DNA from 3 places in the Cupriavidus sp. H18C1 genome. Region 3 is predicted to be linked to each of the others. Evidence: predicted binding sites of a transcription regulator. Region 3 holds the regulator's gene; each other region holds the start of a gene.
What was found. The regulator LexA, encoded in region 3, represses DNA repair genes until DNA is damaged. The targets are predictions, from matches to a motif close to ACTGTATNNNNATACAGT.

Region 1 (10,438 bases), on a different replicon from region 3:
GCGGCTGATGTCGGCCAACTTCTTCTTCCTGCGCGACGCCATTCTTCAGGGCATCGGCGTGGGCCTGGTGCCGCAGTACATGGTGGCGACCGACCTGGCGGCCGGGACCCTGGTTCGCCTGCCGCTGCCGCCGCGGGACCTGGCCTTCCTGCGCACCACCATGTATCTGCTCTACATGCCGGCCCGCTACCAGACGCGCGCCGTGACGACGCTCATTGCCTTCTTGCAGGAGAAGGCAGCGGCCGCGATGGCGGGGTAGGCGAGGGAGGCGAGGGGAGGCGAGGGAGGCCGGGCAGGTGCGGCAGGCGCCGCGGCCAGTTCCCGGCCCTGCGCGATGGCCTCGCCGATGGCGGCGACAATGTCCTCCCGCTTGCCGGCGTCATCGACGCGCAACGCGTAGGACGGATGCCAGGTGGCCACCAGCCAGGCGTCGCCGATCCGCACGGGCCGGTTCACGTGGTCCTGGAGGCTGGAGGTCTGGCCCAGGATCGCGCGCAGCGCGGTCGCGCCCAACGTGACGATGACCGCCGGCCGTACCCGCGCGCGTTCCTCGTCGAGCCAATGGGCGCAGGCCTCGACCTCGCGCTGGCCCGGCGTCTTGTGCAGGCGCCGCTTGCCGCGCGCGATCCACTTGAAGTGCTTGACCGCATTGGTCACGTATACCGAATCGGGCGGCACGCCGGCGCGGCGCATCGCCTCGTCCAGCACCTTGCCCGCCGGCCCCACGAAGGCGCGGCCGGCGAGATCTTCCTGATCGCCGGGTTGTTCGCCGACCAGCATCAGGCGGGCGGTCTCCGGCCCATGGCCCGGCACGGCCTGGGTGGCATGGCGCCAGAGCTCGCAGCGGCGGCATTGATCCAGCGAGGAGGGCGCCGGCCGCAGCGGCTGCGCGTCCTCTGCGTCGACCGCAACGGGCTTGCCTTTCATGGTGCCGACCGCGCCCGCCTGCGCGACGCGGCGGGCGCCGTTGCGGGCGTCGGCGATCATCGCCGGGATCAACCGTCCCTCGGGCAGCCCTTTCCAGAAGCGCACCGGCATGTGCTGCTCCAGCGCGGCTTCGTTCAGGCGGGCCGGATTGAAGATGCTGCGGTAATAGGCAAGCCACAACGGCTCGATGTCGTCCGCGGCCGCGCCTGCGCGAAGCGCGGCGATATCGGAGCCGGCCATCGCGTCGGCCGGGGTCTCGGACAACTGCAGCGCGCGCCCGTCCCACAGCGCCGCGCCCTGCGGCGTGCCGATCCACCACGACGCGCCGCCCATGCGGCGCGCGAAGTGGCCGGCGGCGTCGGCCAGTACATCGTGCTCGGGCTCATACCAGGCCAGGTACTCCGGTGTCCCATCGCCGCCGCGCCGATGAAAGCGCACGTAGGCGATCATGTCGTGATGGGCGCGCCGCACGGACTTGGCCATTGCATGCAGGCGGGCGCCGTCTTCATCGGCGGCGGAAGCGACGGCGCGATCGCCCTGGCACCATCGCCACAGCACCCGGTAAAGAAAAGCCCAGCGTTGCGGCGAACGGTAACGCGCGGCGTCCTGCAGCAGGGCGGCCAATGCCTTGGACACCCGCACGTCCGGGGCGGGGCCCGTGGTGTCCGGGCGGGCTGCCGGCAGCGCGCCGTCTTCAGAAACCGGCGCGTGGTCGCCCAAGACCGGTGCGGCGCCGGGGTCGAGCAGCATCAGCTGTTCGGTTCCCCCGCTTGCCGCCGAGCCGCGCTCCGTCCACGTGACCGTCTCCGGCGGCCAGCCCGCCGCCAGCGCCCGCAAGGCCTGCGCACGCCAGCTTGCGTAGCGGCCCGCAACGCCGCCTTCAACGCCGCCCTCGACGCCGTCCTCAGCGCCGCCGTCGACCACCAGCGCGCGCGGTCCTGCGCCGCTCATAGCAAGGCCAGCTGCACGGGCGCCGGCGACAGCGCGCGCCGCAGCTGTTCCGACGGCGGGTCGGCCAGCGCCGGCCGGTAGTCCTGCACCACGAGGCCGGTAGTCCTGCACCACGACGAAGGGTTTGACCTTGTCCATCGGGCAGCGCAGCCGCGCCAGGTCCTGATAGCGAATCGCCCGCGAGCGGCGCAGCTCCACCAGCCGCTTCGCGTTGCGCATGCCGATGCCGGGCACCCGGGCGATCAGGGCCTGCGGCGCGCGGTTCAGGTCGACCGGAAACGACTCGCGATGCGCCAACGCCCAGGCCAGCTTCGGATCGATGTCCAGCGGCAGGTCGCCGCCGGCCTGGAACAGCTCCTCGGCCTGGAAGCCGTAGCCGCGCATCAGGAAGTCGGCCTGATACAGCCGATGTTCCCGCAGCAGCGGCGGCGGCTGCGCGGGCAGGCCGGACGGGCTGTCGGGAATCGGACTGAACGCCGAGTAATACACCCGCTTGAGCTTGTACGCGCCGTACAGCGTCTGTGCGGTCTGCAGGATGGTGCGGTCGTCGGCGTCGTCCGCGCCCACGATCATCTGCGTGCTTTGCCCGGCGGGCGCGCGGCCCGGCGCCTGCTTGTCGTTCTCCGCCTCCTCCTGCGCGAGGCGGATCGAGCCCATGGCACGCTTGATCGTATGCGCGTTCTTCTCCGGCGCCAGCCGTTGCAGGCCGCCGTCGGTGGGCAGCTCGATATTGACGCTGAGCCGGTCGGCATACTGGCCGGCCTGCGAAATCAGCCGCGGATCGGCGTCCGGAATCGTCTTCAGATGGATATAGCCGCGGAACTGGTGTTCGTCGCGCAGCGAGCGCGCGACCTGGACCAGCTGCTCCATGGTGTAGTCGGCGCTGCGGATGATGCCGGAACTGAGAAAGAGCCCGTCGATATAGTTGCGCCGATAGAAGTCCAGCGTCAGGTCGACCACCTCGCGCGGCGAGAAGCGCGCTCGCGGCACGTTGCTGGAGCGCCGGTTCACGCAGTACTGGCAGTCGTACTGGCAAAAGTTGGTCAGCAGGATCTTGAGCAGCGAGACGCAGCGGCCATCGGGCGTAAAGCTGTGGCAGATGCCCGCGCCGGTACTGGCACCCAGCCCGGCCTTGCCGCGCGAATCCCGTTTTGGCGCGCCGCTGCTGGCACACGAGGCGTCGTACTTGGCCGCGTCCGCCAGGATTTCCAGCTTGGTGAGCAGTTCCATGGGGAGTCATACTGTATGGATGTACAGTATTATAGGCGCCATTGCGCTTGCGCGGCGGATTTCCCGCGGGACAAGGCGGCAAGGTTGGCCGGCGCCATGCCGCCCCGCCTCAAGCCTTGAGCTCGTGCGGCGGGAGCCCCCGGCTCAATACCGATGTCCGCCGCCACCGAAGCCTGCGAGGATGGCGCCATCGTGGCCGTCAAGGGGAGAGGCCGATGTGCTATGCCGCGCAGATCAAGGCCGACTTCAGGAAATTCACGCGCGAGTACGGCGCGGTGATGAGCCTTCGCCAGTTCTTCGAACTGTTCTGGCACAAGCGCAAGGACCAGGAATGGCAAAAGCTGCCCAAGGCGATGCGCATGGCCTTCGCGCAGGCCGGTTCCGGCTCCGACGAGGAGCGCGAGCTCGCGGCGCTGATCGCCGCGGGCGACCGCGAACAGGCCAATGTCCTGGAGGCCGAGCTGTTTCGCCAGAAGAGCCGCCTTGCGGAAGCGGAGCGCGCGCTTGCCGGCCGGCCTACCCGCAAGGCGGAGAACGAGCAGCGCATCGCCGCCGACAAGATCGCCCGGCTGCAGCAGAACCTGGCCGACCTGCAGCGTGCGGTGCTGGCTCCGGAGGACGCGATGATCTTCCCGGGTTATTACGCGCCAGTGATGATCATGATGGACGGCCGGCGCGCGATCGTGCCGATGCGCTATCGCTGCCGGCTGCCCGCCTGGGACGACGCCATGGAGAGAAAGAAGCCCGGCACCTACAACGCGCGCCGCGACAATCTCGAGACGGCGTGGCGCCAGTTGTTCGGCTATCGCCACGGCATCCTGCCGATCCGCGCCTTTCATGAACATGTGGCCCGGCACCGGCTGGAGCGCCGGGAGCTCGGCCCGGACGAAAAGGAGCAGAGCGTCGTGCTGGAGTTCCGTCCCGAGCCGCCGCAGGATCTATTGATCGCCTGCCTCTGGTCGCTTCACCAGGGCGAGGCGGGCGAGCCGGATCTGTATTCGTTTGCCGCGATCACCGACGAACCGCCCCCGGAAGTCGCCGCGGCCGGCCACGACCGTTGCGTCATCCCGATCAAGCCGCAGCACGTCGACGCCTGGCTCAATCCCGATCCCGGCAATCTGGCCGCGCTGCATGCGATCCTGGAGGACCGGGAGCGGCCGTTCTTCGAGTATCGGCTGGCGGCTTAGCGGCAGGCCCCGGGGTGGGGCCGCGACGGCTTACCAATCCTTCTACTGGATTTACCAATTCATCTACTCGGGAGGTCGCGCTTTACCAATTCATCTACTGGGCGCGCCGCGACTTACCGTTTCACTCCATCGCGAAACTTCAGCGCCGGAACCACAGAATCGATAGCCCGCTCGCCGCCATCAGCAGCAGCACCGCCACCGCCGCGAACAGCGCCCCGATCTCGGTTTCCCGGCGCTCGAGTGCGAAGCGCGTGCTCAGCTGGCGATAGACGTGGCTCAGGTCGGCCTCGGAGCCCGCGTGGAAATATTCGCCGCCGGTGATCTTGGCCACGGCGCGCAAGGCCGGTTCATCGAGCTGCATGTAGTAAGACATGGCCGGTCCGCCGGCCGCGCCGCCGTCCGGCGACCCGAAGCCCACGGTATAGACGCGCACGCCGCGCTCGGCGGCCATGCGGGCCGCGATGACCGGATCGGGTCCGGTGGTGCGGCGGCCATCGCTGAGCAGGATCACCGCGCCGTGCCGATACGAGCCGGGCTCCGCCGCGGGCCGTTCCTCGCGCCTGGCTCGCTTCTCGCGATTGCGGGCGGCGTCCGCGGCGGCCGCGGTGGCCGCTTCGTCCAGCGATCGGCCCTGGTTCTCCATCAGTTCCGACGCGCTGCCGAACAGCACGGCCTCCAGGTCGATGCCATCGTCGGGGAACAGCACCGCCAGCGCCTCGATCAGGCCGCTGCCCGTCGCGGTGCCGCGCTGCAGCTGGAAGCGCTCGATGGCCTCCAGCATGTCCTGACGGTTGTCGGTCGGTGCCAGCACGACGGACGCGGTCGCGGCGAATGACACGATGCCCAGCCGCACATTGGCCGGCAGCCCGGTGACCAGATTCGTCGCGGCCTGCTGCGCGGCGGCGAGGCGCGTCGGCGAAACATCGGTCGCTTCCATGCTGCGCGAGACGTCCATCGCGAGCACCAGCGTGATGGTGTCGGCGGGCAGCGTGATGGTCGCGCTGGGGCGCGCGCAGGCGAGCAGCGCGGTGCCGAGCGACAGCAGGAACAGCAGGGGGAGGGAGGTGGCGCCGGAGCCATTGCCGGGGACCGAGCGCCGCCCGCGGCAAGGTGAGGCTGGCGTAGAGCAGCGCGGCCTTTCTGCGCCGGGCGAGCACGTAGAAGTAAGCCGCTGCCAGCACGGGAAGCACGAGCAGCAGCCAGAGCATTTGAGGCCAGAGAAACTGCATGCCCTGCTCCTTGGCGCGTGGTTAAGATCGATGGTACTGTAGTTTCCGACGCGTGAACTCGGGGCGGCGATGAAACGGGTGACGATCTACGGAACAGCCTTGGCGGCGATCGCACTCGTCTTCGCTGCGGGCGTGGGCTCCGCCTGGCTGTTGCAGCCGAAACAGCGCGCGTTGACGCAGTCGGACATCGATTCGGCCGTGCTCCACACGCTGAACAACAAGGACCTGCCGTCGCGCGCCGCCCGCGCCGCCGAGGCGATCCGCCAGTCGGTGGTCGAGGTCCGCAGCTATCCGGCCGCCGACACCGCCGCGGAAAAATCGCGCGCCGACAAGGCCGGACGCGATCGCCCGGCCAGGCCACCCGAATCCTCCGCCCCTTCCAAACGCACGCCGCGCGACGAGACCGCAAAGGGTAAAGGTCCGGGCGACAAGGCCCCCAGCGACAAGGTCGCACCCGACGCCTTGCCCGACGGCCGGCACATCGGCACCGGCGTGGTCGTCACCGAGAGCGGGGTGATCCTGACCAACTACCACGTCGTCGCCGGCGCCCGCCGCGTCGAGGTCCGGTTCCACGATGGGCATACCGCCGAGGCCGCCGTGCTGCAGGCCGTCCCGGAAAAGGACCTCGCCATCCTGCAGCCCAAATCGATTCCCGACGACCTGCCGCCGGCGACGCTCGGTTCCAGCCGCGAACTGGCGCCGGGCAGCGAAGTGGTCGCGGTGGGCTTTCCGTTCGGCATCGGCCCGTCGGTGACGGCCGGCGTGGTGTCCGGGCTCGACCGCCAGTTCGTGTCCCCGGACGAGAAGCAGCAGCTGGACAAGCTGATCCAGTTCGACGCCGCCGCCAACCCCGGCAACTCGGGCGGACCGCTGGTCAACATGAAGGGCGAGGTGGTCGGCATCGTCACGGCCATCCTCAATCCCAACCAGAGCGGCAATTTTCTTGGCATCGGTTTTGCCATCACGATCGAAAGCGCGGGCGGCTCCGTCGGGGCTTCGCCCTTCTAGCCTTCCACATCAGCCTTCCCCACCAGACTTCCACACCAGAGCGAGAGGCCCATGAACGACCAAGCCCGGGACGCGATCGAAACCGCCAATCTGATGGAGCGCCTGCTGTACGAGGTCAAACGCGTGGTCGTAGGGCAGGACCATTTTCTCGAGCGGGTACTGGTGGCGATCCTTGCCGGCGGGCATCTGCTGGTCGAAGGCGTGCCGGGGCTGGCCAAGACGCTGACCGTCAATACGCTGGCGAGAACCATGCGCGGCACGTTCAAGCGCATCCAGTTCACCCCGGACCTGCTGCCGGCCGACCTGGTAGGCACGCGCATGTATCACCAGGGGACCGGCGAGTTCTCGACGGTGCGCGGGCCGGTTTTCGCCAATCTGCTGCTGGCCGACGAGATCAACCGCGCGCCGGCCAAGGTGCAGAGCGCCCTGCTCGAGGTGATGCAGGAAAAGCAGGTCACCATCGCCGGCGAGACGCACCGTGTGCCGATGCCTTTCCTGGTCATGGCCACGCAGAACCCGATCGAGACCGAGGGTACCTATCCGCTGCCGGAGGCGCAGGTCGACCGCTTCATGATGAAGGTGCTGGTGGGATATCCGAGCGAGGACGAAGAGGTCGTGATCGTCAACCGCGTCACCGGTCCGCGGATCGACGTGAGCCCGATCGCCACGCCCGAGCAGTTGACCGCGCTGCAGGAGGAATGCCGCGCGGTGTATGTCGATCCGGGGCTGATCCAGTACGCGGTGCGCGTGGTGTCGGCCACGCGCCGGCCGGCGAGCTACGGGCTCGACGATCTCGATCGGTACGTGACCTTTGGTGCCAGTCCGCGCGCCACCATCGGCCTGATCGAAGGCGCGCGGGCGCTGGCGCTGCTGCGCGGCCGCCACTACGCGGTGCCGGAAGACGTGATCGACCTCGTGCCCGACGTGTTGCGCCACCGGCTGTCGCTGTCGTACGAGGCGATGTCCGACGGCATCACGGCCGATGCCTTGATCGGCCGCATCGTGCAGGCCATGCCGGTCCCCGAGCGTCCGCTGGAATCCCATGTTCGGGCGGCTGCGCGGTAGGCGCCGGTCCGGCCCGGACGCCGCCTCCGACAAGGCCACGCCCGGCACGCCGCGCGGTGTGGGCGCAGGCCGCACCGATGCCTTGCTGCGCCGCATGGAATGGACCGTGGTGCGCCGCCTCGACGGCATGCTGCAGGGCGACTACCGCACGCTGTTTCGCGGCTTCGGCCTGGATCTGGCCGACCTGCGCGAATACCAGGCCGGCGACGACGTCCGGCACATCGACTGGAACGTGACCGCGCGGCTGCAGACGCCGCACGTGCGCATGTTCCAGGAGGATCGGGAGATCGCGGCGTGGTTCCTGCTCGACCTGAGCGGCTCCGTCGAGTTCGGCTCCGGCGACGTCCGCAAGCGCGACCTGCTGAGCGATTTCACCACCGTGATGGCGCTGCTGCTGACGCGCTATGGCAACCGCGTCGGCGCCGTGCTCTACAACGGGGCGGCCGACATGACCGCGTCGGTGGTGCCCGCGCGGGCCGGGCGCCGGCAACTGCTGCACCTGCTCGACCGCATGCACGCCACGCCCGCCGCCTCGCCCGGCCATACCCGGCTGCGCGGCCTGCTCGACCATGCGCGGGCGGTCGCCCGGCGGCGATCGGTGCTGTTCGTAGTGTCGGACTTCATCAGCGACCCGGGCTGGCAGGCCTCGCTCGCGATGTTGGCCAGGCGTCATGAGGTGGTCGCCGTGCGGCTGGTCGATCCATTGGAGCAGGCGCTGCCCGATCTGGGTTTGCTGGTGCTGCAGGATGCCGAGACCGGCGAGCAGATGTTCGTCGACACCCACGACCCGGCCTTCCGGAAGCGCTTCGTGGCCGCCGCGCAGGCGCGCGAGGAAGAACTGCGGATCGGCTTCGCGCGGGCCGGCGTGGACTGCCTGACGCTGTCGACCGATGCCCGCCTGGACCTGGCCCTGCTGGACTTCTCGCGGCAGCGTCGTCATCGGCAGGGCACGGCGAAAGGCACGGCGAGGCCGAACACGAAAACCGGCAATGCCGGGCCGAGTGCGGGGGCCAATGCGGGCGCAATGGTGGGCGCAAGTGCGGGTGAAAGTGCGGGCGCCAGCAAGGAAGCGAAGAAGGGGGCCGCATGGACGGCGTGACCGAGGCGATCACCCGGCTGCCCGCCATCAGCTTCCTGTGGCCCAGGATGCTGTGGTTGCTGGCGCTGATCCCCGTGCTGGCCACCGGCTACCTGTGGCTGGACGCGCGCCGCCGGCGTGCGGCCGTTCACTATCCCGCCCTGAAGACCGTCGGCTTCGCCAACCGCAGCGTCGCCGGCTGGCGCCGGCATGTGTCGCCGATACTGATCCTGCTCGCGCTGACGGCGTTGATCGTCGCCATCTCGCGTCCGCACGCGCTGCTGGTGCTGCCCTCGCGCATCGAGACCGTGATGCTTGTCATCGACCTGTCCGGCAGCATGCGCGCGAAGGACGTGCAACCGAACCGGCTGCGCGCCGCGCAACAAGCCGCCAAGGGGCTGCTCGAGGCCAAGCCCGCGAGCGTCAGCGTCGGCCTGGTCGCGATGGCGGGAACGTCCGCCGTTGCGCAGGCACCGAGCCGCAGGAAGCAGGACGTGGCCACAGCCATCGACCGCCTGCAGCCGCAGGGCGGCACCGCGCTGGGCAACGGCCTGCTGATCGCGCTGACGGCGCTGCGGCCGCACGCCACCGAGGATGCCGCGCGGCTGATGGACGGGGACCCCTCGCCGCTGAAAAAACGCGGCGCGCTGGGCAACCCGTTCGGCGCACCCGGACTGGGGCAGGGCTTGGGGCAGGGTGGGGGGCCAGGGTGGGGGGCCAGGGTGGGGGGCCAGGGAGGCGGGCAACAATCCGCCGACCCCGAGGGCGCCGTCGCTCCCGGCTCCTATGCCGCCGGCGCGATCGTCGTGTTCTCCGACGGCGAAAGCAACGCCGGTCCGACCGCGGTGCAGGCGGCCGAACTCGCGGCCGCCTATGGGGTACGCGTCTATACCGTTGGCGTCGGCACGACCCAGGGCGTCGTGCTGTCGGCCGACGGCTGGTCGGCGCGCGTCAGGCTCGACGAGACGGTGCTGAAGGACGTCGCCAACACGACCGGGGCCGAATACTTCCGGCTGGAGGACGCCGCGCGGCTCAAGCAGGTGTATCGCGCGATCAACGCGAAGCTGACGCTCGGCAAGACCGAACAGGCGGAAATCACCGCGCTGTTCGCCGCGCTCGGCGCGTTGCTGGCGGCCGGCGCGGCGCTGCTGTCGCTGTGGTGGTTCGGGCGGGTGATGTAGGGGCGCCGCTTCGCGCTCAGCGCCCCTTGAAGATCGGGTGCCGGGCGCAGGCCGACAGCACGATGCGCTCGGACTGCACCAGATAGTCGTTCAGCGCCGCGGCACATTCGGCGAGCTTGCCGGCCTCGAACAGCTGCAGGATGTGCTGGTTCATCTCGACATAGGGCCCGTGCAGGAATTCGGGGTCCTGCAGCATGCCGAACGCCAGCCGCAGCTCGGCCAGCAGGTGGGAGAACATCACGTTCAGCCGCTCGCTGTCTGCCAGTTCCACGATGGCCATGTGGAACTCCATGTTGGCCGTGCCCGCGCCCTGCCAATCGCCGCTGTCGCGGCAACGCAATCCCGCTTCCACCGCCTGCCGCATGTGCTTCCTTGCCGGATGGCTGGGGTAGGCCTGCGCGATCGCCTGGCATTCGATCAGGCGGCGGACCCGGTAGATGTCGATGATCGCCGCGATGCTCGGAATGGCCACCGCCACGCCGCGGTTGGGCTCGTGCTTGAGCAGGCCTTCCTTGGTCAGCACGCGGAAGGTCTCGCGCAGCGTATTGCGGGAGATCTGCAGGCTTTCGCTGAGCGCGGCTT
Region 2 (10,438 bases), 1.6 Mb from region 3:
TGATGGAGATGGGCTCCAAGAGTTCTTCGTTGTAAGAATCTTTCTTGAAGTTTAAGGTCCGGGGAATCCGGCCGTGATGCTGATCCGGATATTGCGCGGCCGCCTCTCTGCTGGATCGGACAAACCGCTGTGGCAAGGGGCGTAGTGCGCTCGCGTGCAGATTGAATTTTGGTAGGAAGCCAACGGCTCTGGCATCTTTCAAGAATTGCAGAAAGCAGCCCCACTTGAAGCTTACGGTCGCCACCATGTTCCCGGCACCTATGCCTTGACGATAGAGAGCTTCCCGTAGCCGTGCCAGCTCCAGTACCAGGTCGTCTGGGCACCGGCCTGGCCCTGGCGCTTGCGCGCCGTGACGGCTCACTTCTTCTCGCCACAACTCGAGTACGGCGCGCACGGCGTACGTCTGTGTCGCAGTCGAATAGCGGGCTGAAAACCGCCGAAGAGCGCGCCACGCGATTACTCGAGATTCTGCAGTCAGCCATGCCGCGAAGCCGGTGAAATCAACGACGGTCCTGCCAGACTCCTTGGCCGCATTGGCAATCGTTAGGTATCCCTCCTCGAGGTCAACGACATCCGCTGGGGCGTCGTCCCTATGACCTGTATCCCTTCTACCTGCCCTGCTATCCACTTTGCCCACACGTCTGCCCCTTTCCCTTGGTATGGGCCCATTATTGGAACCTAGACCTAACTACCTCAACCAATTTTTGTCACAAAAGAAATCGATGAATCCCTGCCCCTGCGGCTATCAGGGCCATCCGGCCCGCGCCTGCCGCTGCACGCCCGACCAGGTGCTGCGCTATCAATCGCGCCTGTCCGGGCCGCTGCTGGACCGCATCGACCTGCAGATCGAGGTGCCGGCGCAAAGCCAGCAGGAGACGCTGGATGGCCCACCCGGCGAGGACAGCGCGGCGATCCGCGCGCGCGTGCTGGCGGCGCGGGCGCGGCAGCTCGAACGGCAGGGCAAACCCAATGGAGAACTGGCGGGACAGGAGATCGACCGGCATTGCCCGCTCGACGAGCAGGCGCAGGGCCTGCTGCGCGCGGCGATGGCGCGCCTGGGCTGGTCGGCACGCTCGTACTTTCGCGTGCTGAAGGTCGCGCGGACCATCGCGGATCTGGGCGGCGAGGACACCATCGGCGCGGCGCATGCGGCCGAGGCGGTGCAGTATCGGCGGGTGTTGCGGCCGGTTTAGCGATGCGCTGCGTTCATCGGCTGATCGGCTGATCGGCTGATCAGCTTATCGCTCCGGGTCCCTTCTCCCGGTGGCGGGAGGGGTTGGGGAGGGGGAACGGCGCTCGCCATACCGGCAGTGCCGGTCATTCAATCGCCCCTGCCCTCTCCCCCCGCCCCTCTCCCACCAGTGGAAGAGGGGAGCAAACCGGCGCGGTAGCAGAGCGTGGCCCTGAATCAAGCCTGACGCCGTGCCTCGGGCGGCTCGCCCGGCGGTTCCGGCTCCTCCTCGATCGGCGGATGATCGGGCGGCACGCCGGGCGGCGGCGGGTCTTCTATCGGCGGAACAGTATGGTGGGCGCGGCGCGGCATCGGTGGCTCCAGGAGCGAGGTAACCACCATTGAAGCAAACCGGCCGGGGGATCGCCAGCCAGCGTGGTCCTGTCCGGTCCGGTCCGATCGCGCTCAGCCCGGCTGCCGCCGCACGAAGAACAGCGCGGCGCCGACCGCCATCAGCACGCTGCCGAACACGCGGTTCTGCCAGCGCATCGCGCGCGCGTCGCGAAACAGCCCCTGCATGCGCGAGGCCAGCAGCGCGTAGCCGTGCATCACGATCAGGTCGACCGCGCACATCGTCACGGCCAGGATCGCCAGCTGCGGCGCCAGCGGCCGCCCGGCGTCGATGAACTGCGGCAGCACCGCGACCATGAAGACGATGCCCTTGGGATTGGTGACATTGGTCAGCAGGCCGGTGGCGAAACGCCGGCGCGGACTCATCGCGGCCACGCGGATGCCGCCCTGGGACTTGCCCTCGCCATTTGCATCGCCCGGCTCCTGCTCGACCCGCGCCCGCCACTGCTGCACGCCCAGATAGATCAGGTACAGCGCGCCGACCGTCTTGACCGCCGCGAACGCATGCTCGGACGCGATCAGCAGCGCGCCGAGCCCGCCGCCGGCGACCAGCAGCACGATCAGCAGCCCGGTCTGCAGGCCGAGAATCGTGGTGGTGGTCTTGCGCAGCCCATAGGACAGCCCGTGGCTCATCGACAGCACGGCGCCCGAGCCCGGCGAGACCGCGATCGCCCAGCAGGCCGCGAAATAGGCAAGCCAGATTTCCCAACGCATGATTTGCTCCTTCCTGTTTTTGCCCAGGCCCGAACCTTTTCAACCCCCGGAACCTTGCCGGCCCCTGGGACCTTTCCATTCCCCGGACTTCTCCAATCCGCGGACTTTTCCAATCCGCGGACCTTTCCAATCCCCGCACCTTTCCAATCCGCGGACCTTTCCAATCCCCGGACCTTTCCAATCCGCGGACCTTTCCAATCCCCGGACCTTTTCAGATCCCCGGACGTTTCCGCGGACGTATCCAAACCCCCGGACCTTTTCAGCCCCCCCCGGATCGCTCCAAACCCCGGCGGCGTTCAACCCGCCGCCCGCCGCCAAAGCCGTGGCACGAGCGCATACCAGAGATAGCCGACGAGCTGCAGCCCCAGCAGTCCGCCAAGCGCCGCGCGGAACGCGTCGGCCTGCGGCAGCCCGGCGTCGCGGAAGAGATCGATCGCGACCCCTAGCCCCCACTGGATCAGGAAGCTGCCGCCGAACACCAGCAGGTTGTAGGTGGTATTGGCGCGCCCGGCGACCGCCGCCGGAAACGACAGGCTCAGCGTGCTGAGGATCAGCGACAGCGTGCTCGCGCACATCGCCAGCAGCGGCCACAGCAGCCACGCCGCCGGCGCGGTCCAGGCGACGATCGCCGCCTGCAGCACCAGCGTCAGCCCGGCGCCGACCATCACCAGCCGCGCGGACTCGACCGGATCGCGCGCGCGCCGCGGCGCCAGCCAGCCCAGCAGCAGATAGCCGGCCAGCAGCGCGATATTGAACAGGAACAGGATCTGCGCGGTGCGGTCCGGCCCGAAGCCCAGCACGTCGACCAGCCAGGGGCCGACCCACAGTGTCTGCACCGCCATGAAGCCGGCCTGGTTCAGCAGGCCGAAGGGCAGCACGCGAACGAAGGCCGGATGGCGCAGCAACGCCCGATAGCCGCCGGCCATCGTGGCCGCCGGGACCTGCGCAGCGGCGGTCGCGCGATCCACGCCGTTCGTCGGGCTTCCCCCGCTGTTCGTCGCGCCGTCCGTCATGCCGTCCGTCGCGCTTCCTGCCCCGCTGCCAGTTGCACTGACGGTCGCGTTACCAGTCGCGCTAGCAGTAGCGATATCGGCCGCGATATCGACAGGATCGGCGAGCGGACTCGCCCGCTCCGCCCCGCGCGCCAGCCGCGCACTGCGCCGCTCGACCCGCGCCAGTCCCCGATACAGCGCCAGCGCCGACACCAGCAGCAGGCCCGCCATCACCAGGAACACGCCGCGCCAGCCCAGCCACGGCAGCACCGCCTGCACCGGCAGCGTCGTCATCAGCGCGCCGCCGCTGCCGGCGACCAGCATCCAGACCGACAGCTGGCTCTGGCGCGCGGTCGGAAACCAGCGGCGATAGGCGGTGTAGGACGCCATCAGGCAGGCCGACACGCCGGCGCCGATCAGCGCCCGCCCCAGCCACAAGGTCGCCGCCGAGCCGGCCAGCGCAAACACCAGCGCGCCCACCGCGGCAATCAGCAGCAGCGCGGTTTCGACGCGCCGCACGCCGCGCCGGTCCAGCCACTGGCCGACAGGCAGTTGCATCGCCGCGAAGGCGAGGAAATAGGCCGACGACAGCAGGCCCAGGTCGGCGTTCGACAGCCGCATGTCGGCGATCAGCTCGGGCGCGATCACCGCGTTGATGGTGCGCAGCGCGTACGACAGCACATAGGCCGCGGCGAAGCAGGCGAACACCAGCGCGCCCTCGCTACGCCGCAGCAGCGAGGACGGCCGCATGGACAGTCCGATGCGGTTGCTGCGCGAGCCGGTACGGGGACGCATCAGAACGGGTGGAAGCCGGCCAGGAACTGCTCGACCTGCTCGGCCTGGCGCTGGTCGCGCGCGGCATCGCCGGCCTCGAGCACGACGGCCTGGTAGACCTTGGTCCCCCCTGGCGACCAGCCGCGCGGTCAGCCGGCGCGGCGCCTTGTCCTGCGGCGAGACGCCGGCCACACGGATCTCGATGCCCTGCAGCGCGACCGGCGGCTGGGCCGACGACATCACCGTGACCGCGCGCGTCTGCACCGGCTCGGTCGGCGCGTTGCCCAGATTGGCCAGCAGGCCGGACTGCATCGCCGACAGCGCCTCGGCGCGCAGCGCGGCATCGTCGCTGGGCAGGCTGACCACGCCGACCGCGAACAGCGTCTCGTCGACGCGGGCCGCCTCCATCGTCATCGGCAGCTTGCGGCCCGCGATCGCGACATCGCGCGCGGCGCTGGTCGGCTTGCCGGGATAGAGCGCGGCATAGCCGCCCTCGTTGGACTGGATGGTCCGCCAGTCGTAGCGCGGCGAGCAGGCGAGCAGCGCGGCCACCGCCAGGCCGGCGCAATACCGGGCCGGCCGGCGGAGGAACGAAAGGCGAGACATCGGGAAGCCTGAACGACGGGTGGAAAAAGACGGCCGATAAAGGGGAACGAAGCGCCGCACCGGCAAGGGGTGCGGCCAAGCCGCTATTATCGGGGATCAGGCACTGACGCAGTGTCTTTCTGATCTCGATATTTCATTATGGTTTTGGACTTCGCAGGTCGCCGCATGGGTTCGGCATGGCTCCGGGGCGCCGCCCGGGCGCTGCCTGCCGCCCAGTCGGCTGCCCAGTCGGCCGCGCGATCTGCCGCGCTATCGGCCGCGCGATCTGCCGCGCTATCGGCCGCGCTGCTCGTCGCCCCGTTGGTCACCCTGCCCGTCGCCGGCCTGTCGCTCGCCCTTGCCGCGCCATCGGTCCAGGCGGCCAGCCCCGTGCACCTTCCGGCGGTCGCCGACCTGGCGGCGGAAACCCGCGCGGCCAGCCTGCGCGGCGAACCGCTGGTGGTGCTGGTGACGCTGCCGAACTGCGGCTATTGCGAAGCGGTACGGCGCAACTACCTGGGCCCGCAGGCCGCCGCCGGGCAGCTCGCTGCGCGCGAGCTCGACATGAGCGCCGCCACGCCGATCCGCGATGCCGACGGCCGTGCCACCACCGCACGCGCCTGGGCGCGCGAGCATGGCATCCGCTTCGCGCCGACGGTGCTGTTTCTCGACGGCAAGGGGCGCCCGGCCGCGCCGCCGCTGCGCGGCATGCAGCCGGACTTCTACGGCGCCTATCTGGAACAGTCGCTCGACACCGCCCGCGCCGCGATGGCGGCCGCGGCCCGCGGGCGCTGACCCGCCGGGGGGCCACCACGCGGCCCCGCCACGCCACGCCACGCCCGAGCCCGAGCCCGTCCTCGGGCTCGGCTCGGCTGGGCTCGGCTGGGCTCGGCTGGGCTCGGCTGGGCTCGGCTGGGCTCGGCTCGGCTGGGGCTGGGGCTGGGGCTGGAGCTGGGGCTGGGGCTGGGGCTGGGGCTGGGGCTGGGGCTGGGGCTGGGCTGGGCTCGGGCTCGGGCTCGGGCTCGGGCTGGGGTTCGGGTTCGGGCGCGCGCTCAGGCTCGAGTTCGGGCTAGAGCTCGGGTTGGGCGCCATCGGCCACCTCGGCGCTAGAATGGCGTTTTCCCCTCCTTCGGTCGGCCCATCATGACTTCGTCCGCCTCCCAACCGGAACGTCCCGCCTCCCCCCCGCAAGCGCTGGCCGCTGATCGTGGGCCTGCTGGTGCTGGTCCTGCTCGGCTGGTTCGGCTACCGGGCGCTGACTCCGGCCCAGCATGCGCCACAGGCGACCTTCGTGCTGCTGTCCGGCGAGCGCGTCAGCACCGCGCAGCTGCAGGGCAAGGTCTATATGGTCAATTTCTGGGCCACCAGCTGCACCACCTGCGTCAAGGAGATGCCGGACATGGTGCGCACCTACCAGCAGTTCAAGGACAAGGGCCTGGAGTTCGTCGCGGTCGCGATGAGCTACGACCCGCCGATGTACGTGACCAATTTCACCGAGACGCGCAAGCTGCCGTTCAAGGTCGCGCTCGATTCGGACGGGTCGGCGGCCAGGGCCTTCGGCGATGTACAGCTGACGCCGACCACCTTCGTGGTCGACAAGGACGGCCGCATCCTGAAGCGCTACGTCGGCGAGCCGGAATGGGACAGCCTGCACCGGCTGCTGGACGAGGCGCTGGCCAAGGCGGTTTGATGCGCTGACGGGGGCGGGGCTGCGCTCTCGCCCAGCCCCCTCTCCCGCAAGCGGGAGAGGGGCGCAAACCCGCAGCGTCCCAACGGCGATTGGGTTCGCCCTCTCCCGCGGGCGGAAGAGGGTCGGGGGAGAGGGCATTCCCGGCGCAAGCTCCACCAAAAGCGCCCGTCAAGTCGCTTCAACCATCCCCCCGCTTGCCCAACACATCTGTATGGATATACAGTCTGCGGCGAACATTTCCGGTTTTCGCCCTCGCCCGCCCCTGTGTCCGCCGATCTCGCCCTCGCTCCCGCCGCAGCACTGTCCGATCCGATCGCTCCGAGCGTTCCGGCCGACCCGGCCGCTCCGGTCGACTATCTCGCCGCACTGAACCCGGAGCAGCGTGAAGCGGTCGAGCACGCCACCGACCGGCCGCTGCTGATCATCGCCGGCGCGGGCTCGGGCAAGACCAATACGCTGGCGCACCGCGTCGCGCATCTGCTGCTGGGCGGCGCCGATCCGCGCCGCATTCTGCTGCTGACGTTCTCGCGGCGCGCCGCGGTCGAGATGGGCCGGCGCGTCGAGCGCATCGTCGACCAGGCCTTCGCCGCCCGCAACGGCACCACCTCGTCGGCCAATCCCGGCCGCGCCGCGCTGCAATGGGCCGGCACCTTCCACGCGATCGGCGCGCGCCTGCTGCGCGAATACGCGGAGACGCTGGGCCTGTCGCCCTCCTTCACCATCAGCGACCGCGGCGATTCGGCCGACCTGATGAACGTGGTGCGGCACGACCTCGGCCTGTCGGCGCAGAACGCGCGCTTCCCGCGCAAGGAAACGTGCCTGGCGATCTATTCGCGCGTGGTCAACACCCAGTTGCCGCTCGAAGAAGTGCTGCAGCGCCAGTTCCCGCGCTACGCGATGTGGGTGGACGCGCTGCGGGCGCTGTTCGCCGGCTATGTCGAGGCCAAGCAGAAGCAGCAGGTGCTCGACTACGACGACCTGCTGCTGTACTGGGCGCAGGCGCTGGCCGAGCCGGCGCTGGCCCGCGACATGGGCGAGCGCTTCGACCACGTGCTGGTCGACGAATACCAGGACACCAATGCGCTGCAGGCCGCGGTGCTGCTCTCGCTCAAGCCCGACGGCCGCGGCCTGACCGTGGTCGGCGACGACGCCCAGTCGATCTACGCGTTCCGCGGCGCCACCGTGCGCAACATCCTCGACTTCCCGCACCGCTTCTCGCCGCCGGCGGGACAGGTCACGTTGTCGCGCAACTATCGCTCGACGCAGCCGATCCTGGCCGCGGCCAACGCGGTAATCGGGCTGGCGGCAGAGCGCTTCACCAAGGACCTGTGGTCCGACCGCGCCAGCGCCGAGAAGCCGGGCGTGGTGGTGGTGGGCGACGAGACCGAGCAGGCGCGCTTCGTGGTCGAGCGCATCCTTGCCCGGCGCGAAGAAGGGCTGGCGCTGATGGCGCAGGCGGTGCTGTTCCGCGCCGCCGACCACAGCGCGCAACTCGAACTGGAACTGGTCCGCCGCAACATCCCCTTCGTCAAGTTCGGCGGACTCAAATTCCTCGAGTCGACCCACGTCAAGGACATGCTCGCGGCGCTGCGCTGGCTGGAGAATCCGCGCGACCGCATGGCGGGCTTCCGCACGCTGCAGCTGATGCCGGGCGTCGGGCCCAAGACCGCCGCGCGCGTGCTCGACGGGCTCGAGCTCGCCAGCGATCCGCTGTTCGCGCTCGAATCGTTCGAAGCGCCGCCGGCCGCGGCCGAGGCATGGGCGGAACTGGTCGCGCTGGCGCGCGAGGCGATGGCGCCCGCGGCGGCATGGCCGGTCGACTTCGAGCGCGTGCTGCGCTGGTACGAGCCGCATCTGGAACGCCTGCACGACGATGCCGCCGCGCGCGCCGCCGACCTGCAGCAGCTGGCGCGCATCGCCGCGACTTACGGCTCGCGCGAGCGCTTCCTGACCGAGCTGACGCTGGACCCGCCCGACGCTTCCAGCGACGAATCGGGCGTGCCGCTGCGCGACGAGGACTACCTGATCCTGTCGACCATCCATTCGGCCAAAGGCCAGGAGTGGAAGGCGGTCTACGTGCTGAACGCGGTCGACGGCTGCCTGCCGTCCGACCTGGCCACCGGCACCACCGAGGAGATCGAGGAGGAGCGCCGACTGCTCTATGTCGCGATGACCCGCGCACGCGACCATCTCGACATCGTCGTGCCGCAGCGCTTCTACGTGCATCAGCAGCCCGGCATGGGCGACCGCCACGTGTATGCGTCGCGCACGCGCTTCCTGCCCAATCGCGTGATGCCGCATTTCCACAGCCGCGCGTGGCCGCCGCCTCCGCCGGTCGACGCGGCGCCGCAGCGCGCGTCGCTGCCGGCGGTCGACCTGGCCGCGCGGATGCGCAATATGTGGCGGTGAGCCGGGCGTAGTGGTCGTAGGGCCGTAGCAGCCGTAGTTGCCCAGCGGCCCGTAGGTACCGTAGTTGCCGTAGCGGACGTAGCCGCCATGGCGTCCGCAGCAACCATAGGGGCCGTAGGCCGTAGCCGCCGTGCCCGTTATGCCGCGCTCGCGACGACGGCCTCAAACCAGCGCCTCCTGTGCGCCATAGCTAACACCCGCCGCGGCGCCGCGCCGCGGACGCCGCCATGCGGTCGAAACGGCCCCCGGCTCGCCGTATAATTCCGAGCTTCCCACCGTTCCGACCGGCGCCAAGCCGCGCGCGCGGCCCAGCCGAGCGCGCCGCGCCCTCCCACGCATGAGCAGCTACTACCAGCACCACGTCTTCTTCTGCCTGAATCAGCGCGAGCCGGGCGAAAACTGCTGCGCCAACCACAACGCCAAGGCGATGCAGGAATACGCCAAGAAGCGTTGCAAGGAGCTGGGCATCGCCGGCGGCGAGGGCCGGGTGCGGATCAACAAGGCTGGCTGCCTGAACCGCTGTGAACTCGGTCCGGTACTGGTGGTCTACCCGGAGGCCGTTTGGTACACATTCGTCGACGAGCAGGACATCGATGAAATCATCGACAGCCATCTGATCCACGGCAAGCCGGTCGAACGCCTGATGGTGGATCGCTGAGCGCCGCGCCCGCAGGCGCCTCCGCATCCATCCGCGCCCACGCCCACTTTCGTTTCGACCCCGGATTTCCGCCCTTCCTGCCATGAACGCGCATACCCAGGTACTCACCGTTGCCGGTCCCGCCGGCGCGATCGACGTCTCGGTCGACCTGCCGCAGGCCGCCCCGGTGCGCGGCCTCGCGCTGGTCGGCCATCCGCATCCGCTGTTCGGCGGCACCAAGGACAACAAGGTCGCGCAGACGCTGGCGCGCGCCTTCGTGCAGCTGGGCTACGCCACCGTGCGGCCGAATTTCCGGGGCGTCGGCGGTACCGCTGGCGAGCACGACAACGGCCAGGGCGAGCAGGACGACCTGCTGGCGGTGATCGACTGGATGCGCCAGCAGCGCGACTGGTCCGCCGACGCGGCGACGCTGCCACTGGCGCTGGCCGGCTTCTCGTTCGGCAGCTTCGTCGTCAGCCATGTGGCGCGGCGCCTGGCCGAGGCCGGCACGCCCGCCGAGCGGCTGGCGATGGTCGGCACCGCGGCCTCGCGCTGGCAGGTCGCGCCGGTGCCGGCCGATACCATCGTGATCCACGGCGAGCAGGACGAGACCGTGCCGCTCGCCAGCGTGCTCGACTGGGCGCGGCCGCAGGAACTGCCGGTCACGGTGATTCCCGGCGCCGACCATTTCTTCCATCGCAAGCTGCATCTGATCAAGCAGCTCGTCGTCAATGCGTGGCAGCGCTGAGCCCGGGCATTGAGCGGGCGGCCATGGCAATCCGTGGCCGCCGTTCCTTGCCCTGCCGCCACGCCCGCGTGGCGGCGCGACGCTGCCCTTTCTCTCTTGTCGGAACCTGAAAACATGTTCAATCAAGCTTCGCCGCTGTTCTCCCACCGCATCGCCCACACCCTGCTGGCCAGCGCCGCCGTGCTCGCGCTTGCCAGTGCACCGCTGACGGTGCGCGCGCAGGCCGTGCCGATGCCGCAGGTGGCGGCCAAGGCGTGGATGCTCTACGACGTCACCAGCGGCCAGGCGCTCGGCTCGCAGAATGCCG
Region 3 (10,438 bases):
GCTGGATCTCCTGGAAGCCCTTCTGCCCGCGCGAGCCTTCCTCGGCGATCGCGAAGACCTTGGATTCGGCCTCGTCCAGCAGCTCGCGCACCTCGCGGCCCTTCGGCGCGAAGGCCGAGGTCGCGATGTCGTCGGCCACCGTGACCAGCTTGCGCAGCACCGAACGCTCGCGGACGATTTCGGCGTAGCGGCGGATATTGGCCGCGCTCGGCGTGTTCTGCGCCAGCGAGTTCAGATACGCGAGACCGCCGACCTCCTCGGCCTTGCCGGCCACCTGCAGCATCTCGTAGACCGTGATCACGTCGGCCGGCTTGGTGTCCGAGATCAGCCGCGCGATGCTCTGGAAGATCATCCGGTGGTCGAAGCGATAGAAGTCCGCTTCGGACAGGAAATCGGCGATGCGGTCCCAGGCCGCGTTATCCAGCAGCAGGCCACCCAGCACCGATTGCTCGGCCTCGATGGAATGCGGCGGGACTTTGAGATTGTCGAGTTGGGGATCGGCGACGGGCGCGTTCATGGGGGGCAATTATAGCGGCCTGCCCGCGCATGGCCGAGCGATTCACGGCCGGCGCAGGGACCGGATGATGGTGGCACCTTGCGCGCCACGCGCATGCGTGCCGGCGCCGCAAAGAAAAAGGCAGAAGCGGCTGTCAGCCGGCTCCTGCCTTTTGCTGGCCTGACCGGGCCGCGGCGGCGCGAACGGATGTCGCGCCGGTCGCGGCTGGCAGGCTTAGACGTGCTCGCCCAGCACCGAGACGGTGATGTCGACCGCGACGTCCGTGTGCAGCGACACGCTGATCGGATAGTCGCCGACCATCTTCAACGGACCGTTCGGCAGACGAACCTGAGCCTTCTCGACCTTGAAGCCCTGGCCAGCCAGCGCTTCGGCGATGTCGGCGTTGGTCACCGAGCCGAACAGACGGCCGTCCACGCCCGACTTCTGCGTGATCTGGACGGTCAGGCCGCTCAGCTTCTCGCCTTCGGCTTGCGCAGCGGCCAGCTTCTCGGCGGCGGCCTTTTCCAACTCGGCGCGCTTGGCCTCGAACTCGGCGATGGCGGTCTGCGTCGCGCGGCGGGCACGCTTGGACGGGATCAGGAAGTTACGGGCGTAACCATCCTTGACGCGAACGATGTCACCCAGGTTGCCCAGGTTGACGACTTTTTCCAGCAGAATGACTTGCATCGTGTTTTCTCCCTTAGCGACCAGGCGATCAGTTCTTGTGCAGGTCGGTGTACGGCAGCAGCGCCAGGAAGCGGGCGCGCTTGATTGCCGTGTCGAGCTGACGCTGATAGTGCGCCTTGGTGCCGGTCAGACGAGCCGGCGTGATCTTGCCGTTGTCGCCGATGAAGTCCTTCAGCGTGTCCAGATCCTTGTAGTCGATCTGTTCGACGCCGGCCACGGTGAAGCGGCAGAAGCGCTTGCGCTTGAACAGCGGGTTCTGCTGCTGGAAGCGCTTCTTGTTCTTGTTGTCACGTTTGACGAATGCCATGGTTCAATCCTTTACGAATGCTTTACATCCAGTGATGTGAAAGACGAGAGCCTTGCTGTTGCGGTGCTTGCGGGCGAGGAAGCCTTCGCAGTCGAGCACCGTGCCGAGCGGCGTGCGCTCGAGGTGCTGGCCGACCGGACCGACGCCCATCGCGGCGATCGCGAACTCGACCTGCCGCGGCGTCTGCGCTTCGACCACCTCGCCGCCGTATTGCAGAAGGCAATTGACGACGGGGATGCCGGCCGGCGTGTAGCGCAACGCGTCGCGCTCGACGAGGGTGGCGTGCAGCCTCAGCTGGTTCATCGCGCCACCGCCTCTCGCATGCCGCCCCGGTCATGCCGGAGCGAACCGCACACAGCAGACCGCACTCAGGCGGCCTGGCCTTCGCTGGTTTGCTGCGAGGCCTTGCGGGCTTCTTCGCGCTGGACTTCCTTCATCATCGGCGACGGGCCGGTCTCGGCCTTCTTCGTCTGGACGATCAGGTGGCGCAGCACGGCGTCGTTGAACTTGAACGCGTGTTCGAGCTCAGCCAGCGTGTCCTTGCCGCACTCGATGTTCAGGCAAACGTAGTGAGCCTTGGCCAGCTTCTGGATCATGTAGGCCAGTTGACGACGGCCCCAGTCTTCCACGCGATGCACCTGGCCGTTCTGCGACGTGACCAGCGTCTTGTAACGCTCGATCATGGCCGGCACTTGCTCGCTCTGGTCCGGATGGACGATGAATACGATTTCGTAATGACGCATTGACGCTCCTTTTGGGATAAGCCGCCCGGGCGCCAAGTCCGGTGCAGCAAGGGTTAAATAGCCCGCGATTATAGCCCGGAACGGCCACCGCGGCAAGCCGCACGGATTTGCGGCCGGATCCGGGGCGCTCCGGGGTGCGCCCGATGCCTCAGATCTGCGCGAAGAACTGCTGCAATCGCGCCGGATCGCCGGCGAGCGCTGGATCGGAACCAAGCGCCAGCAGCAGCGCGACCCGGGCCTTGTACGGATTCAGATCGCCCGCCGACACGAAGCCCCCCCGCCGGCGGATTGGGCTGCGCCGGGGCGATCACATTACCGGCACCGGTGCGCGTGCTGCGCACCACCGCGACACCGGCGCGCGCCGCGTCGACAAGCGCTGCCACCAGCGTCTCGTGGATCGATCCGTTGCCGGCGGCGGCCACCACCAGGCCGCGCGCTCCGCCGGCCACCAGCGCATCGACCACCACGCGGGTGGGCTGCGCATAGCTCGCGACGATCTCGACCACGGGCCAGTCCTGCGGCAGCGGCAGGGCCTGCTGCGGCAGGCGCAGCGGTGCCCGCGTAAAGCGCACCAGCGCGTCCTGCACCAGTCCGATCGGCCCAGTGCCCGGAGAAGCGAACGCATCGACGGCCGAGGTGTGCGCCTTGACCGCGTCGCGCCCCGCGTGGATCTCCTGATTGATGACCACCAGCACGCCCTTGCCCGCCGCGTCCGGATGCGCCGCGACGCGTACGGCATCGAGCAGGTTCAAGGGCCCATCGGCCGACAACGAAGTCGCCGGCCGCATCGCGGCGGTCAGCACCACCGGCACGCTGGCCACGCCGGCCAGATGCAGCAGCATCGCCGTTTCTTCCAGCGAATCGGTGCCATGCGTGATCACGATGCCGGCCACGTCGTCCTGCGTGGACCAGTGGTGAACCCGCGCCGCCAGCCGCGCCCACAGGCCGAACGACATGTCCTTGCTGTCGACCTGCGCGACCTGCTCCGCCTCGATCCGCGCGACATCCTTCAGCGCCGGGACGGCCTCGAGCAGCGCCGACACCGGCACCGTCGCCGCCTGATAACGCGCACTGCTGGCGGCGCTGGACGAGGAACCGGCGATAGTGCCGCCAGTGGCAAGAACGATCACGCGAGGCAAGGTCATGAGCAGCAGGTATCGGTAAACAGGCGGCGATTGTACCCGCCGCGACGACGCACTCGCCTACGGTCTTGCCCTGCCCCGCGGCCGGACGCCACGCACTCGGAAGTGGACGAGGATGCAAATTCCTCTTGCACTTCGATCGATACTGTATAAAATCACAGCACACTGTTCAAACGTACAGTGTTGCACATGGCGGCCACCGATGCCCCGCACGCCTCTCAGCGCGCGCCAGCGGCCGGACCGCCACCGGATACAACAACACGGACAAGCCATGGCGACTCTGACACCCCGGCAGCAGCAGATCTTCGACCTGATCCGCAACACCATCCGGCAGACCGGCATTCCGCCGACCCGCGCCGAGATCGCTGCGGAATTCGGCTTCTCGTCGCCGAACTCAGCCGAAGAACATCTGCGCGCGCTGGCTCGCAAGGGCGTGATCGAACTGACGCCCGGCGCCTCGCGCGGCATCCGGCTCAAGGTCAATCGCAGCGACTCCGAAATGCCGGACCAGTTCTCGCTGCCGATGGCCGGCGTGATGCAGCTGACGCTGCCACTGGTCGGCCGTGTCGCCGCCGGCAGCCCGATCCTGGCGGCCGAACATATCGACCGGCAATACCAGGTCGACGCCTCGGTGTTCGACGAACGCCCCGACTACCTGCTGCGCGTACGCGGCATGAGCATGCGCGACGCCGGCATCTTCGATGGCGACCTGCTCGCGGTCAAACGCGCGCAGGATGCCGCCAACGGCAAGATCGTGGTGGCACGCATCGGCGAGGACGTGACCGTCAAACGGCTCAAGCATCGCGGCGACGCGATCGAGCTGATCGCCGAGAACCCCGACTTCGCCAACATCATCGTGCGGCCCGGACGCGAGGAATTCTCGCTCGAGGGCATCGCCGTCGGACTGATCCGCCAGTCCGGCTTCTAGCCCAACGAAGCAATCCGGCAGGCGCCGCCGCCTTGGCGCCAACCTCAGTCATGCAGCCACACGAGCCGCAGGGCCCCGTGTTGCCGCAAGACTTCCGCTGACGCCTTACCGAAGAGGACCACCATGCTGCAAGCCGACCGCTCCCCTGAACCGCTACCCCGTCAAGCCCACGCCGTTCCGCCAGTCCAAAGGTGTCCGCATCTACCAGGGCGCGCAGCGCCGCACGATGGTCGGCAGCATGGCGGCGATCTGCCGGATGCTCGAACTCGATCAGCCGGGGGTGAAGTTGAACGCGTGAGGCCGAGCGCGTGAAGCCGAACGCGCGAAGGTGAGCGCGTGAAGATGAAGGCGTGAGGCAAGCCGCGTTCGTGCGATCGCAGCGACAAAGTCAACTGCGTTCATGGCTTGAGCGCGCTGTTGCGGGAGGCGCGGGAGATGGCAGCCCGTTTGAAAGCGGCGGCTCTCGCGCATCGCAACAAACCTTTACAACTCGGACCGTGAATTCGTTAACGCATGGCCTAGCCTGTTCCCATGCTTTTCGAAGGAGACGGCCATGCCTTCGTCAGACGACACCGTCAAGCTGCTTCGCCCCGGTCGCCGCACCATGAACTGGCACGACGTGGCACTGATCGCGGCGGGTTGGATCGCCTTGTGTGTGGGTGTCGGGTGGACGATCACCAAGGCTGCTGCAAGGCTGGTTTGAGCACCGACTCGAGGCGTCGGCCCGCCCGATGACGATCGCCACAAAGCAAAACAGCCGCTCGATGAGCGGCTGTTTTGCATGAGATCTTGGGGTGGCTGATGGGACTCGAACCCACGACGACAGGAATCACAATCCTGGACTCTACCAACTGAGCTACAGCCACCGTAGCGCCGTCGTCAGTACTGCTCGACGGAAACCAAGATTATACAAACTTCGTTTGGCGATGGCTAGTACTACGCACGAGAATTTTTTCGCGCCGTCGATCGGCGTATCAGGACCAGCGGGCTTCGAGGCGGATGGCCTCGCGGATCGCCTCGAAGGTTTCTTCCTCGGACTGATACGTACCCGGCAGTCTTCGACTCCTGCCGTTCAGCACATCGGTCTGCAGTGCCGCAGCTGCGGCCGCGTCCGTGCCGCGATGCCAGCAGTAGCGGGCGGTCCAGGTACCGTTCTGTAACCGCTCGACCACCCAGACGACGCGGAAGCCTTCGAACGCGACACCAAACAAGCCGTCTTCTTCCATTCCACCCTCCGAGGCCAGACCTTCTTGTCGTTTTTGGCTACATCTTGCCATCACCCGGTTGGGGGGTCACCTCTTTGCAGCAGGCAAACGAGAATGATTCGCGGGGACGTTGCTCGACGGCATCACGCCGGCAGCGGCAAAGCGGGAGGGAAACGGGGCGGACGGCGGAGGAAGGGGAAGCAGAAGGCGGAAGCGGCGGGGGAAATGCGGTGCAAAAAAAGTCCGCACACGGCGGACTCTTAAACTCTTGCGATCTCAATGCCCTGAAGGCAATTGCAATGTAACTGTCATCGCCGCCAAGCACTATTCGGGTAAAACGAAAGGACCGGCGACCGACCTCAGACGCGCCCGGCCCCAGAACAAAAAAGCCCGCACTAGGCGGGCTCCAAAATCAGTTGAAGAAAGCCCTGTATTCGAGGGCACAGACAGTTTAAGAAAATCGGAATCGGCTTGGCTATCTAGGGGGAATCCCTTTCCTGGTGCCCGCAATCGCCTGCGCTTGCGCGGAAAGTGGCTCCAACACGGCGGCACGGGCCGTGCGGGACCATGCGGATTCGAAATTAGAGTCTGCACTCCAATCTGGGCGGCCATCTACCGCCGCTCGACCGCCGAGCGCCGACCGCTCGGCTGCCGATCACCTGTCACCGGTACCTGTCCCCGGTCCCTGTCACCGGTACCTGTCACCGGTACCTGTCACCGGTACCTGTCACCGGTACCTGTCACCGGTACCTGTCACCGGTACCTGTCACCGGTACCTGTCACCGATACCTGTCACCGGTACCTGTCACCGGCTCCGTGTCACCGACTGCCTGTCAGCGACTGCTGTCAGCAACGGCCCCTCACCGACTGCCGACTCCCGGCCGCCAATCATGCCGCCTGCAGCGGCCGCTCCGCATGCAGATGGCTACGTGCCTCCTCGAACAGCGCATCGACACCGTCCCGCGTACGTATTGCATTCATCCGGCGCGCGTCGGACAGCACGCGCCGCCAGCCCCGTCCGCCCGCCACGCCGCGATACAGGCCGAGCATATGCCGCGTCGCCGCGCCCATATAACCGCCCCGCTCCACCAGATCGCCGATATAACGCTGCATCGCCCGTTCGGCGTCGAGTCGCGAAGGCGACGGCGCGGTATCGCCGTAGTAGCGGCGATCCACCTCCGCCAGCAGGAACGGCTGGTGATAGGCCTCCCGACCGATCATCACGCCGTCGACATGACGCAGATGCGCGTCGATCTCGTCGTAACGCGTGATGCCGCCATTGATCAGGATTTCGAGCTGGGGGGAATTCGCGCTTCAGCTGGTAGGCCACCTCGTAGCGCAGCGGCGGAATCTCGCGGTTTTCCTTGGGGCTCAGCCCCTTCAGGATCGCATTGCGCGCATGAACGATAAAGGTCTGGCAACCGGCCTCGGCAATCGTGCCGACGAAATCGCGCACGAAATCGTAATGCTCGATCGTGTCGATGCCGATCCGGTGCTTGACGGTGACCGGCACCGACACCGCGTCGCGCATGGCCCGCACGCAGTCCGCCACCAGTTGCGGCTCCGCCATCAGGCAGGCGCCAAACGCCCCGCGCTGGACCCGCTCGGACGGGCAACCGCAATTCAGGTTGATCTCGGCATAGCCCCAGCGCTCGCCCAGCTTGGCCGAGGCCGCCAGATCGGCCGGCTCGCTGCCGCCCAGCTGCAGGGCAACCGGCTGCTCGGCCGCATCGAAGTCCAGATGGCGCGCGACATCGCCATGCAGCAGCGCACCGGTCGTCACCATCTCGGTGTACAGCCAGGTGTGGCGGCTCAGTTGGCGATGGAAGGTGCGGCAGTGGCGGTCCGTCCAGTCCATCATGGGAGCAACGGAAATGCGCCGCGGATTGACCTTCTCAGGACTGGCCGGGGCCGGCGCCGCGGTGGCGGCTAGCGATTCGGACATGGCTTGGGTCGTCTATCCCGTCCGTCGACGGGAGCGAGGAAAACCCGAAATTTTATCACCGCGAGCCGCATCGGATCGCCCGCGATCTTGGCGGCCCGTCGCGGAATGAACGGCAGCCCGCCGCCGGCGGGACGGCGGCTGGGCCGACCCGCAAACCCAAATGCTCAGCGCGCTCAGTCGTTCAGGCGCTGCTGCCGCGGCTGCAGTTCGAGCCCAAGCTTGACGAACAGGTCGAACGCATCGGCCAGCAGGTGCTGCTGGCGTGGCAGCAGGCTCGAATACGGCATGTCGTAGATCGACTGGTGCGCGCCGCGGTTGCCCTTGAGCCCGCGGTCGCGGGCGATGTCGGACAGCAGCGCCGCGAAGCCGGACAGGTCTTCGGCGTCGATCGCGTGGTTCAGCACGGTGGCCAGCAACTGCGGCGAGGCAGTGGCCCAGCACCCGACCAGTTCGGCGTTGGCCGCACCTTCCGGGAAGTCGGAGGAATTGTCGCTTGCATCCATATCAGCATTGTCGGCGCTGGTTTCGCCATCTTTAGGCACCCCCTACGAGAGAGGGGACCCCGGAGGCGGCGGCCGCGCCGTCACGGTCAGCTTGCGGCGTTGCGCTCCACCCAGGCCGCAAAGGTCGTCAGGAATTTGCCCAGAAAGGCACGTGTCGATTCGTTGCCGATATTGCCCTGGTCATCGAACAGCTTGTCGACACCTCCGATATAGGCCTCCGGCATCTGGAGCACCGGCACATTGAGAAACACGAGCGACTGGCGCAGATGGTGATTGGCGCCAAACCCCCCCGATGGCGCCCGGCGAGGCGCTGATTACCGCCCCGGGCTTGCGATCCCAGGCGCTCTGCCCATAGGGGCGGGACCCCACGTCGATGGCGTTCTTCAGCGGCGCCGGCACCGAGCGGTTGTACTCCGGCGTAACGAACAGCACCGCGTCGGCACGCCGAATCCGGTCACGGAAAGCGGTCCAGGCCGCCGGCGGGTTGTCATCCTGGTCCTGGTTGTAGAGCGACAGCTGACCGATCTCGACGATGTCGAGCTTGAGTTGGGCCGGGGCCAACTGCGCCAGCGCCAATGCCAGCTTGCGATTGAACGAATCCTTGCGGAGACTGCCCACCAGTACCGCGACGTCACGTGGAGTGCTCATCGTGCTTCCTTTTCTGAGAGAGACGGGGAAAGGAAAGACTGCCGAAAAACGGCGGGACCGGCCATCGCTGGCCGGCGCCCAGACCACACTCTAACCCGATGTGGCGTTGGCCGTGCGCGCGCCTGTCCGCGGACAATGGGCGCGCACCGCGCGCGCACCGGCGCGCGCGTCCGCTCAGGCCTGCAATCCGGCCAGCGGATGCGCCTCGGCGCGCCACGGACTGTCGAAGAAGGCGAGCACCTTGTTGCGCTCGACCTCGTCGAGCCGGGCCGGCCGCCACTTCGGCGCGTGGTCCTTGTCGATGGCCAGCGCGCGGATGCCCTCGACGCCGTCGCCGTAGCGGAACACGTCGTGCATCATGTCGAGCTCCATGCGCAGCTCGTCCTCGAGCGCCATGGTCCGCGCGCGGCGGATCTGCTCCAGCGTCACGCACAGCATCAGCGGCGAGCGGGTACGCAAGGCGGCGGCCGTCTGAGCGGACCAGTCGTCGCTGGCATCGCTGACGATGGCGACGATCTGCTGGACCGTGGCGGCACCAAACGCCGTGTCGATCGCCTCGCGCTGGCGCGCCAGCATGCTCGCGGCCGGATCGCAGGCGGCGCGATGCCCGGCGCTGCAGGCATCGATCGCGGCCAGCACTTCGTCGCCGCTGGCAAAGTTGCCGGCGCGCAGCGACGCCACCAGCTCGGCCAGCGCATTGCTGGGCACGAAGGCGTCGGCCAGCCCGGCGTACAGCGCATCCGCCGCGTGAATCACGTTGCCGGTCAGGCCCAGATACTCCCCTACGCTGCCCGGGGTGCGGGCCAGGAACCAGCCGCCGCCCACGTCGGGAAACAGGCCGATATTGGTCTCGGGCATCGCCATCTTGGTGCGCTCGGTCACCAGGCGCCGCCGCGCGCCCTGCGAGATGCCCATGCCGCCGCCCATCACCACGCCGTCCATCAGCGCGATATAGGGCTTCGGATAGCGGTGGATCTTGTGATTGAGCGCGTATTCCTCGACAAAGAACTGGTCCAGCGTCGGATCGCCGGCGAGCGCGGCCTGATGGAAGAAACGGATGTCGCCGCCCGCGCAGAAGGCCTTGCCGCCCGCACCGGCGACCACCACGGCGACGACGTCGGGATCGGCCGCCCACTGGTCCAGCGCCTGCGTCAAGGCGCGCACCATGTCGAGCGACAGGGCATTGAGGGCCTGGGGCCGGGTCAGCGTCAGATAGCCGACACCGCCGACGACTTCGGTTGCAACAAACTCGGTCATGTCTCCTGTTCCTGTGGTGACGAAATGCAGGCCGCCACTGTACACCAGCCATGCCGGCCCGCAGTCCGTAACGCCGGGAGGATACCGAGGTATGCCAGGGGACCCCGGGGATGTCTGGGGATGCCGGCCAATTCAGGCAAGACGGAAACGCGCCATCAGCCCGGTCAGCCGCTGCGCCTGATCCTCCAGTGAGGTCGCCGCGGCGGCCGCCTCTTCGACCAGCGCCGCATTCTGCTGGGTCATGCCGTCCATCTGCGTGACCGCCTGATTCACCTGCTCGATGCCCTGCGACTGCTCCATCGAGGCGGCGCTGATGCCGCCGACGATCGCGCTGACGCGGCGCACCGCGCCGACGATGTCCTCCATCGCGCGGCCGGCATCGGCGACGATATCGCTGCCGGTGCGGACGTTGCGCACCGATTCGTCGATCAGCCCGCGGATTTCCTTCGACGCGGTCGCGCATCGCTGCGCCAGATCGCGCACGTCGCCCGCCACCACCGCGAAGCCGCGGCCATGCTCGCCGGCACGCGCGGCCTCGACCGCGGCGTTCAGCGCGAGGATATTGGTCTGGAAGGCG

Region 1: the regulator LexA is predicted to act here: its motif matches at 3,119-3,136, upstream of OJJOAM_RS22905 (putative DNA modification/repair radical SAM protein).
Region 2: the regulator LexA is predicted to act here: its motif matches at 6,544-6,561, upstream of OJJOAM_RS07515 (ATP-dependent helicase).

What each region holds. Positions count from the first base shown of each region.
Region 1 covers NZ_CP186009.1:1,558,040-1,568,477, forward strand. The annotation lists gene OJJOAM_RS22900 (LysR family transcriptional regulator) at 1-259, shown strand, start outside; gene OJJOAM_RS22905 (putative DNA modification/repair radical SAM protein) at 187-3,108, opposite strand; gene OJJOAM_RS22910 (SOS response-associated peptidase family protein) at 3,324-4,295, shown strand; partial or broken gene OJJOAM_RS22915 (VWA domain-containing protein) at 4,435-5,524, opposite strand; gene OJJOAM_RS22920 (S1C family serine protease) at 5,594-6,532, shown strand; gene OJJOAM_RS22925 (AAA family ATPase) at 6,584-7,597, shown strand; gene OJJOAM_RS22930 (DUF58 domain-containing protein) at 7,575-8,696, shown strand; gene OJJOAM_RS22935 (VWA domain-containing protein) at 8,693-9,856, shown strand; gene OJJOAM_RS22940 (GntR family transcriptional regulator) at 9,873-10,438, opposite strand, start outside.
Region 2 covers NZ_CP186008.1:1,588,455-1,598,892, forward strand. The annotation lists gene OJJOAM_RS07480 (hypothetical protein) at 1-247, opposite strand, end outside; partial or broken gene OJJOAM_RS07485 (ATP-binding protein) at 720-1,193, shown strand; gene OJJOAM_RS07490 (LysE family transporter) at 1,637-2,296, opposite strand; gene OJJOAM_RS07495 (MFS transporter) at 2,593-4,083, opposite strand; partial or broken gene OJJOAM_RS07500 (hypothetical protein) at 4,083-4,668, opposite strand; gene OJJOAM_RS07505 (thioredoxin fold domain-containing protein) at 4,969-5,442, shown strand; gene OJJOAM_RS07510 (TlpA disulfide reductase family protein) at 5,864-6,337, shown strand; gene OJJOAM_RS07515 (ATP-dependent helicase) at 6,602-8,746, shown strand; gene OJJOAM_RS07520 ((2Fe-2S) ferredoxin domain-containing protein) at 9,084-9,404, shown strand; gene OJJOAM_RS07525 (alpha/beta hydrolase) at 9,487-10,131, shown strand; partial or broken gene OJJOAM_RS07530 (D-alanyl-D-alanine carboxypeptidase family protein) at 10,246-10,438, shown strand, end outside.
Region 3 covers NZ_CP186008.1:3,445,909-3,456,346, reverse strand. The annotation lists gene OJJOAM_RS15850 (replicative DNA helicase) at 1-517, opposite strand, end outside; gene rplI (50S ribosomal protein L9) at 731-1,183, opposite strand; gene rpsR (30S ribosomal protein S18) at 1,212-1,490, opposite strand; gene priB (primosomal replication protein N) at 1,494-1,793, opposite strand; gene rpsF (30S ribosomal protein S6) at 1,859-2,233, opposite strand; partial or broken gene OJJOAM_RS15825 (asparaginase) at 2,382-3,378, opposite strand; gene lexA (transcriptional repressor LexA) at 3,647-4,303, shown strand; gene OJJOAM_RS15815 (hypothetical protein) at 4,857-5,006, shown strand; tRNA gene OJJOAM_RS15810 (tRNA-His) at 5,094-5,169, opposite strand; gene OJJOAM_RS15805 (hypothetical protein) at 5,278-5,529, opposite strand; partial or broken gene dusA (tRNA dihydrouridine(20/20a) synthase DusA) at 6,397-7,369, opposite strand; gene OJJOAM_RS15795 (hypothetical protein) at 7,627-7,956, opposite strand; partial or broken gene OJJOAM_RS15790 (NADPH-dependent FMN reductase) at 8,043-8,604, opposite strand; gene OJJOAM_RS15785 (enoyl-CoA hydratase/isomerase family protein) at 8,779-9,861, opposite strand; partial or broken gene OJJOAM_RS15780 (methyl-accepting chemotaxis protein) at 9,994-10,438, opposite strand, start outside.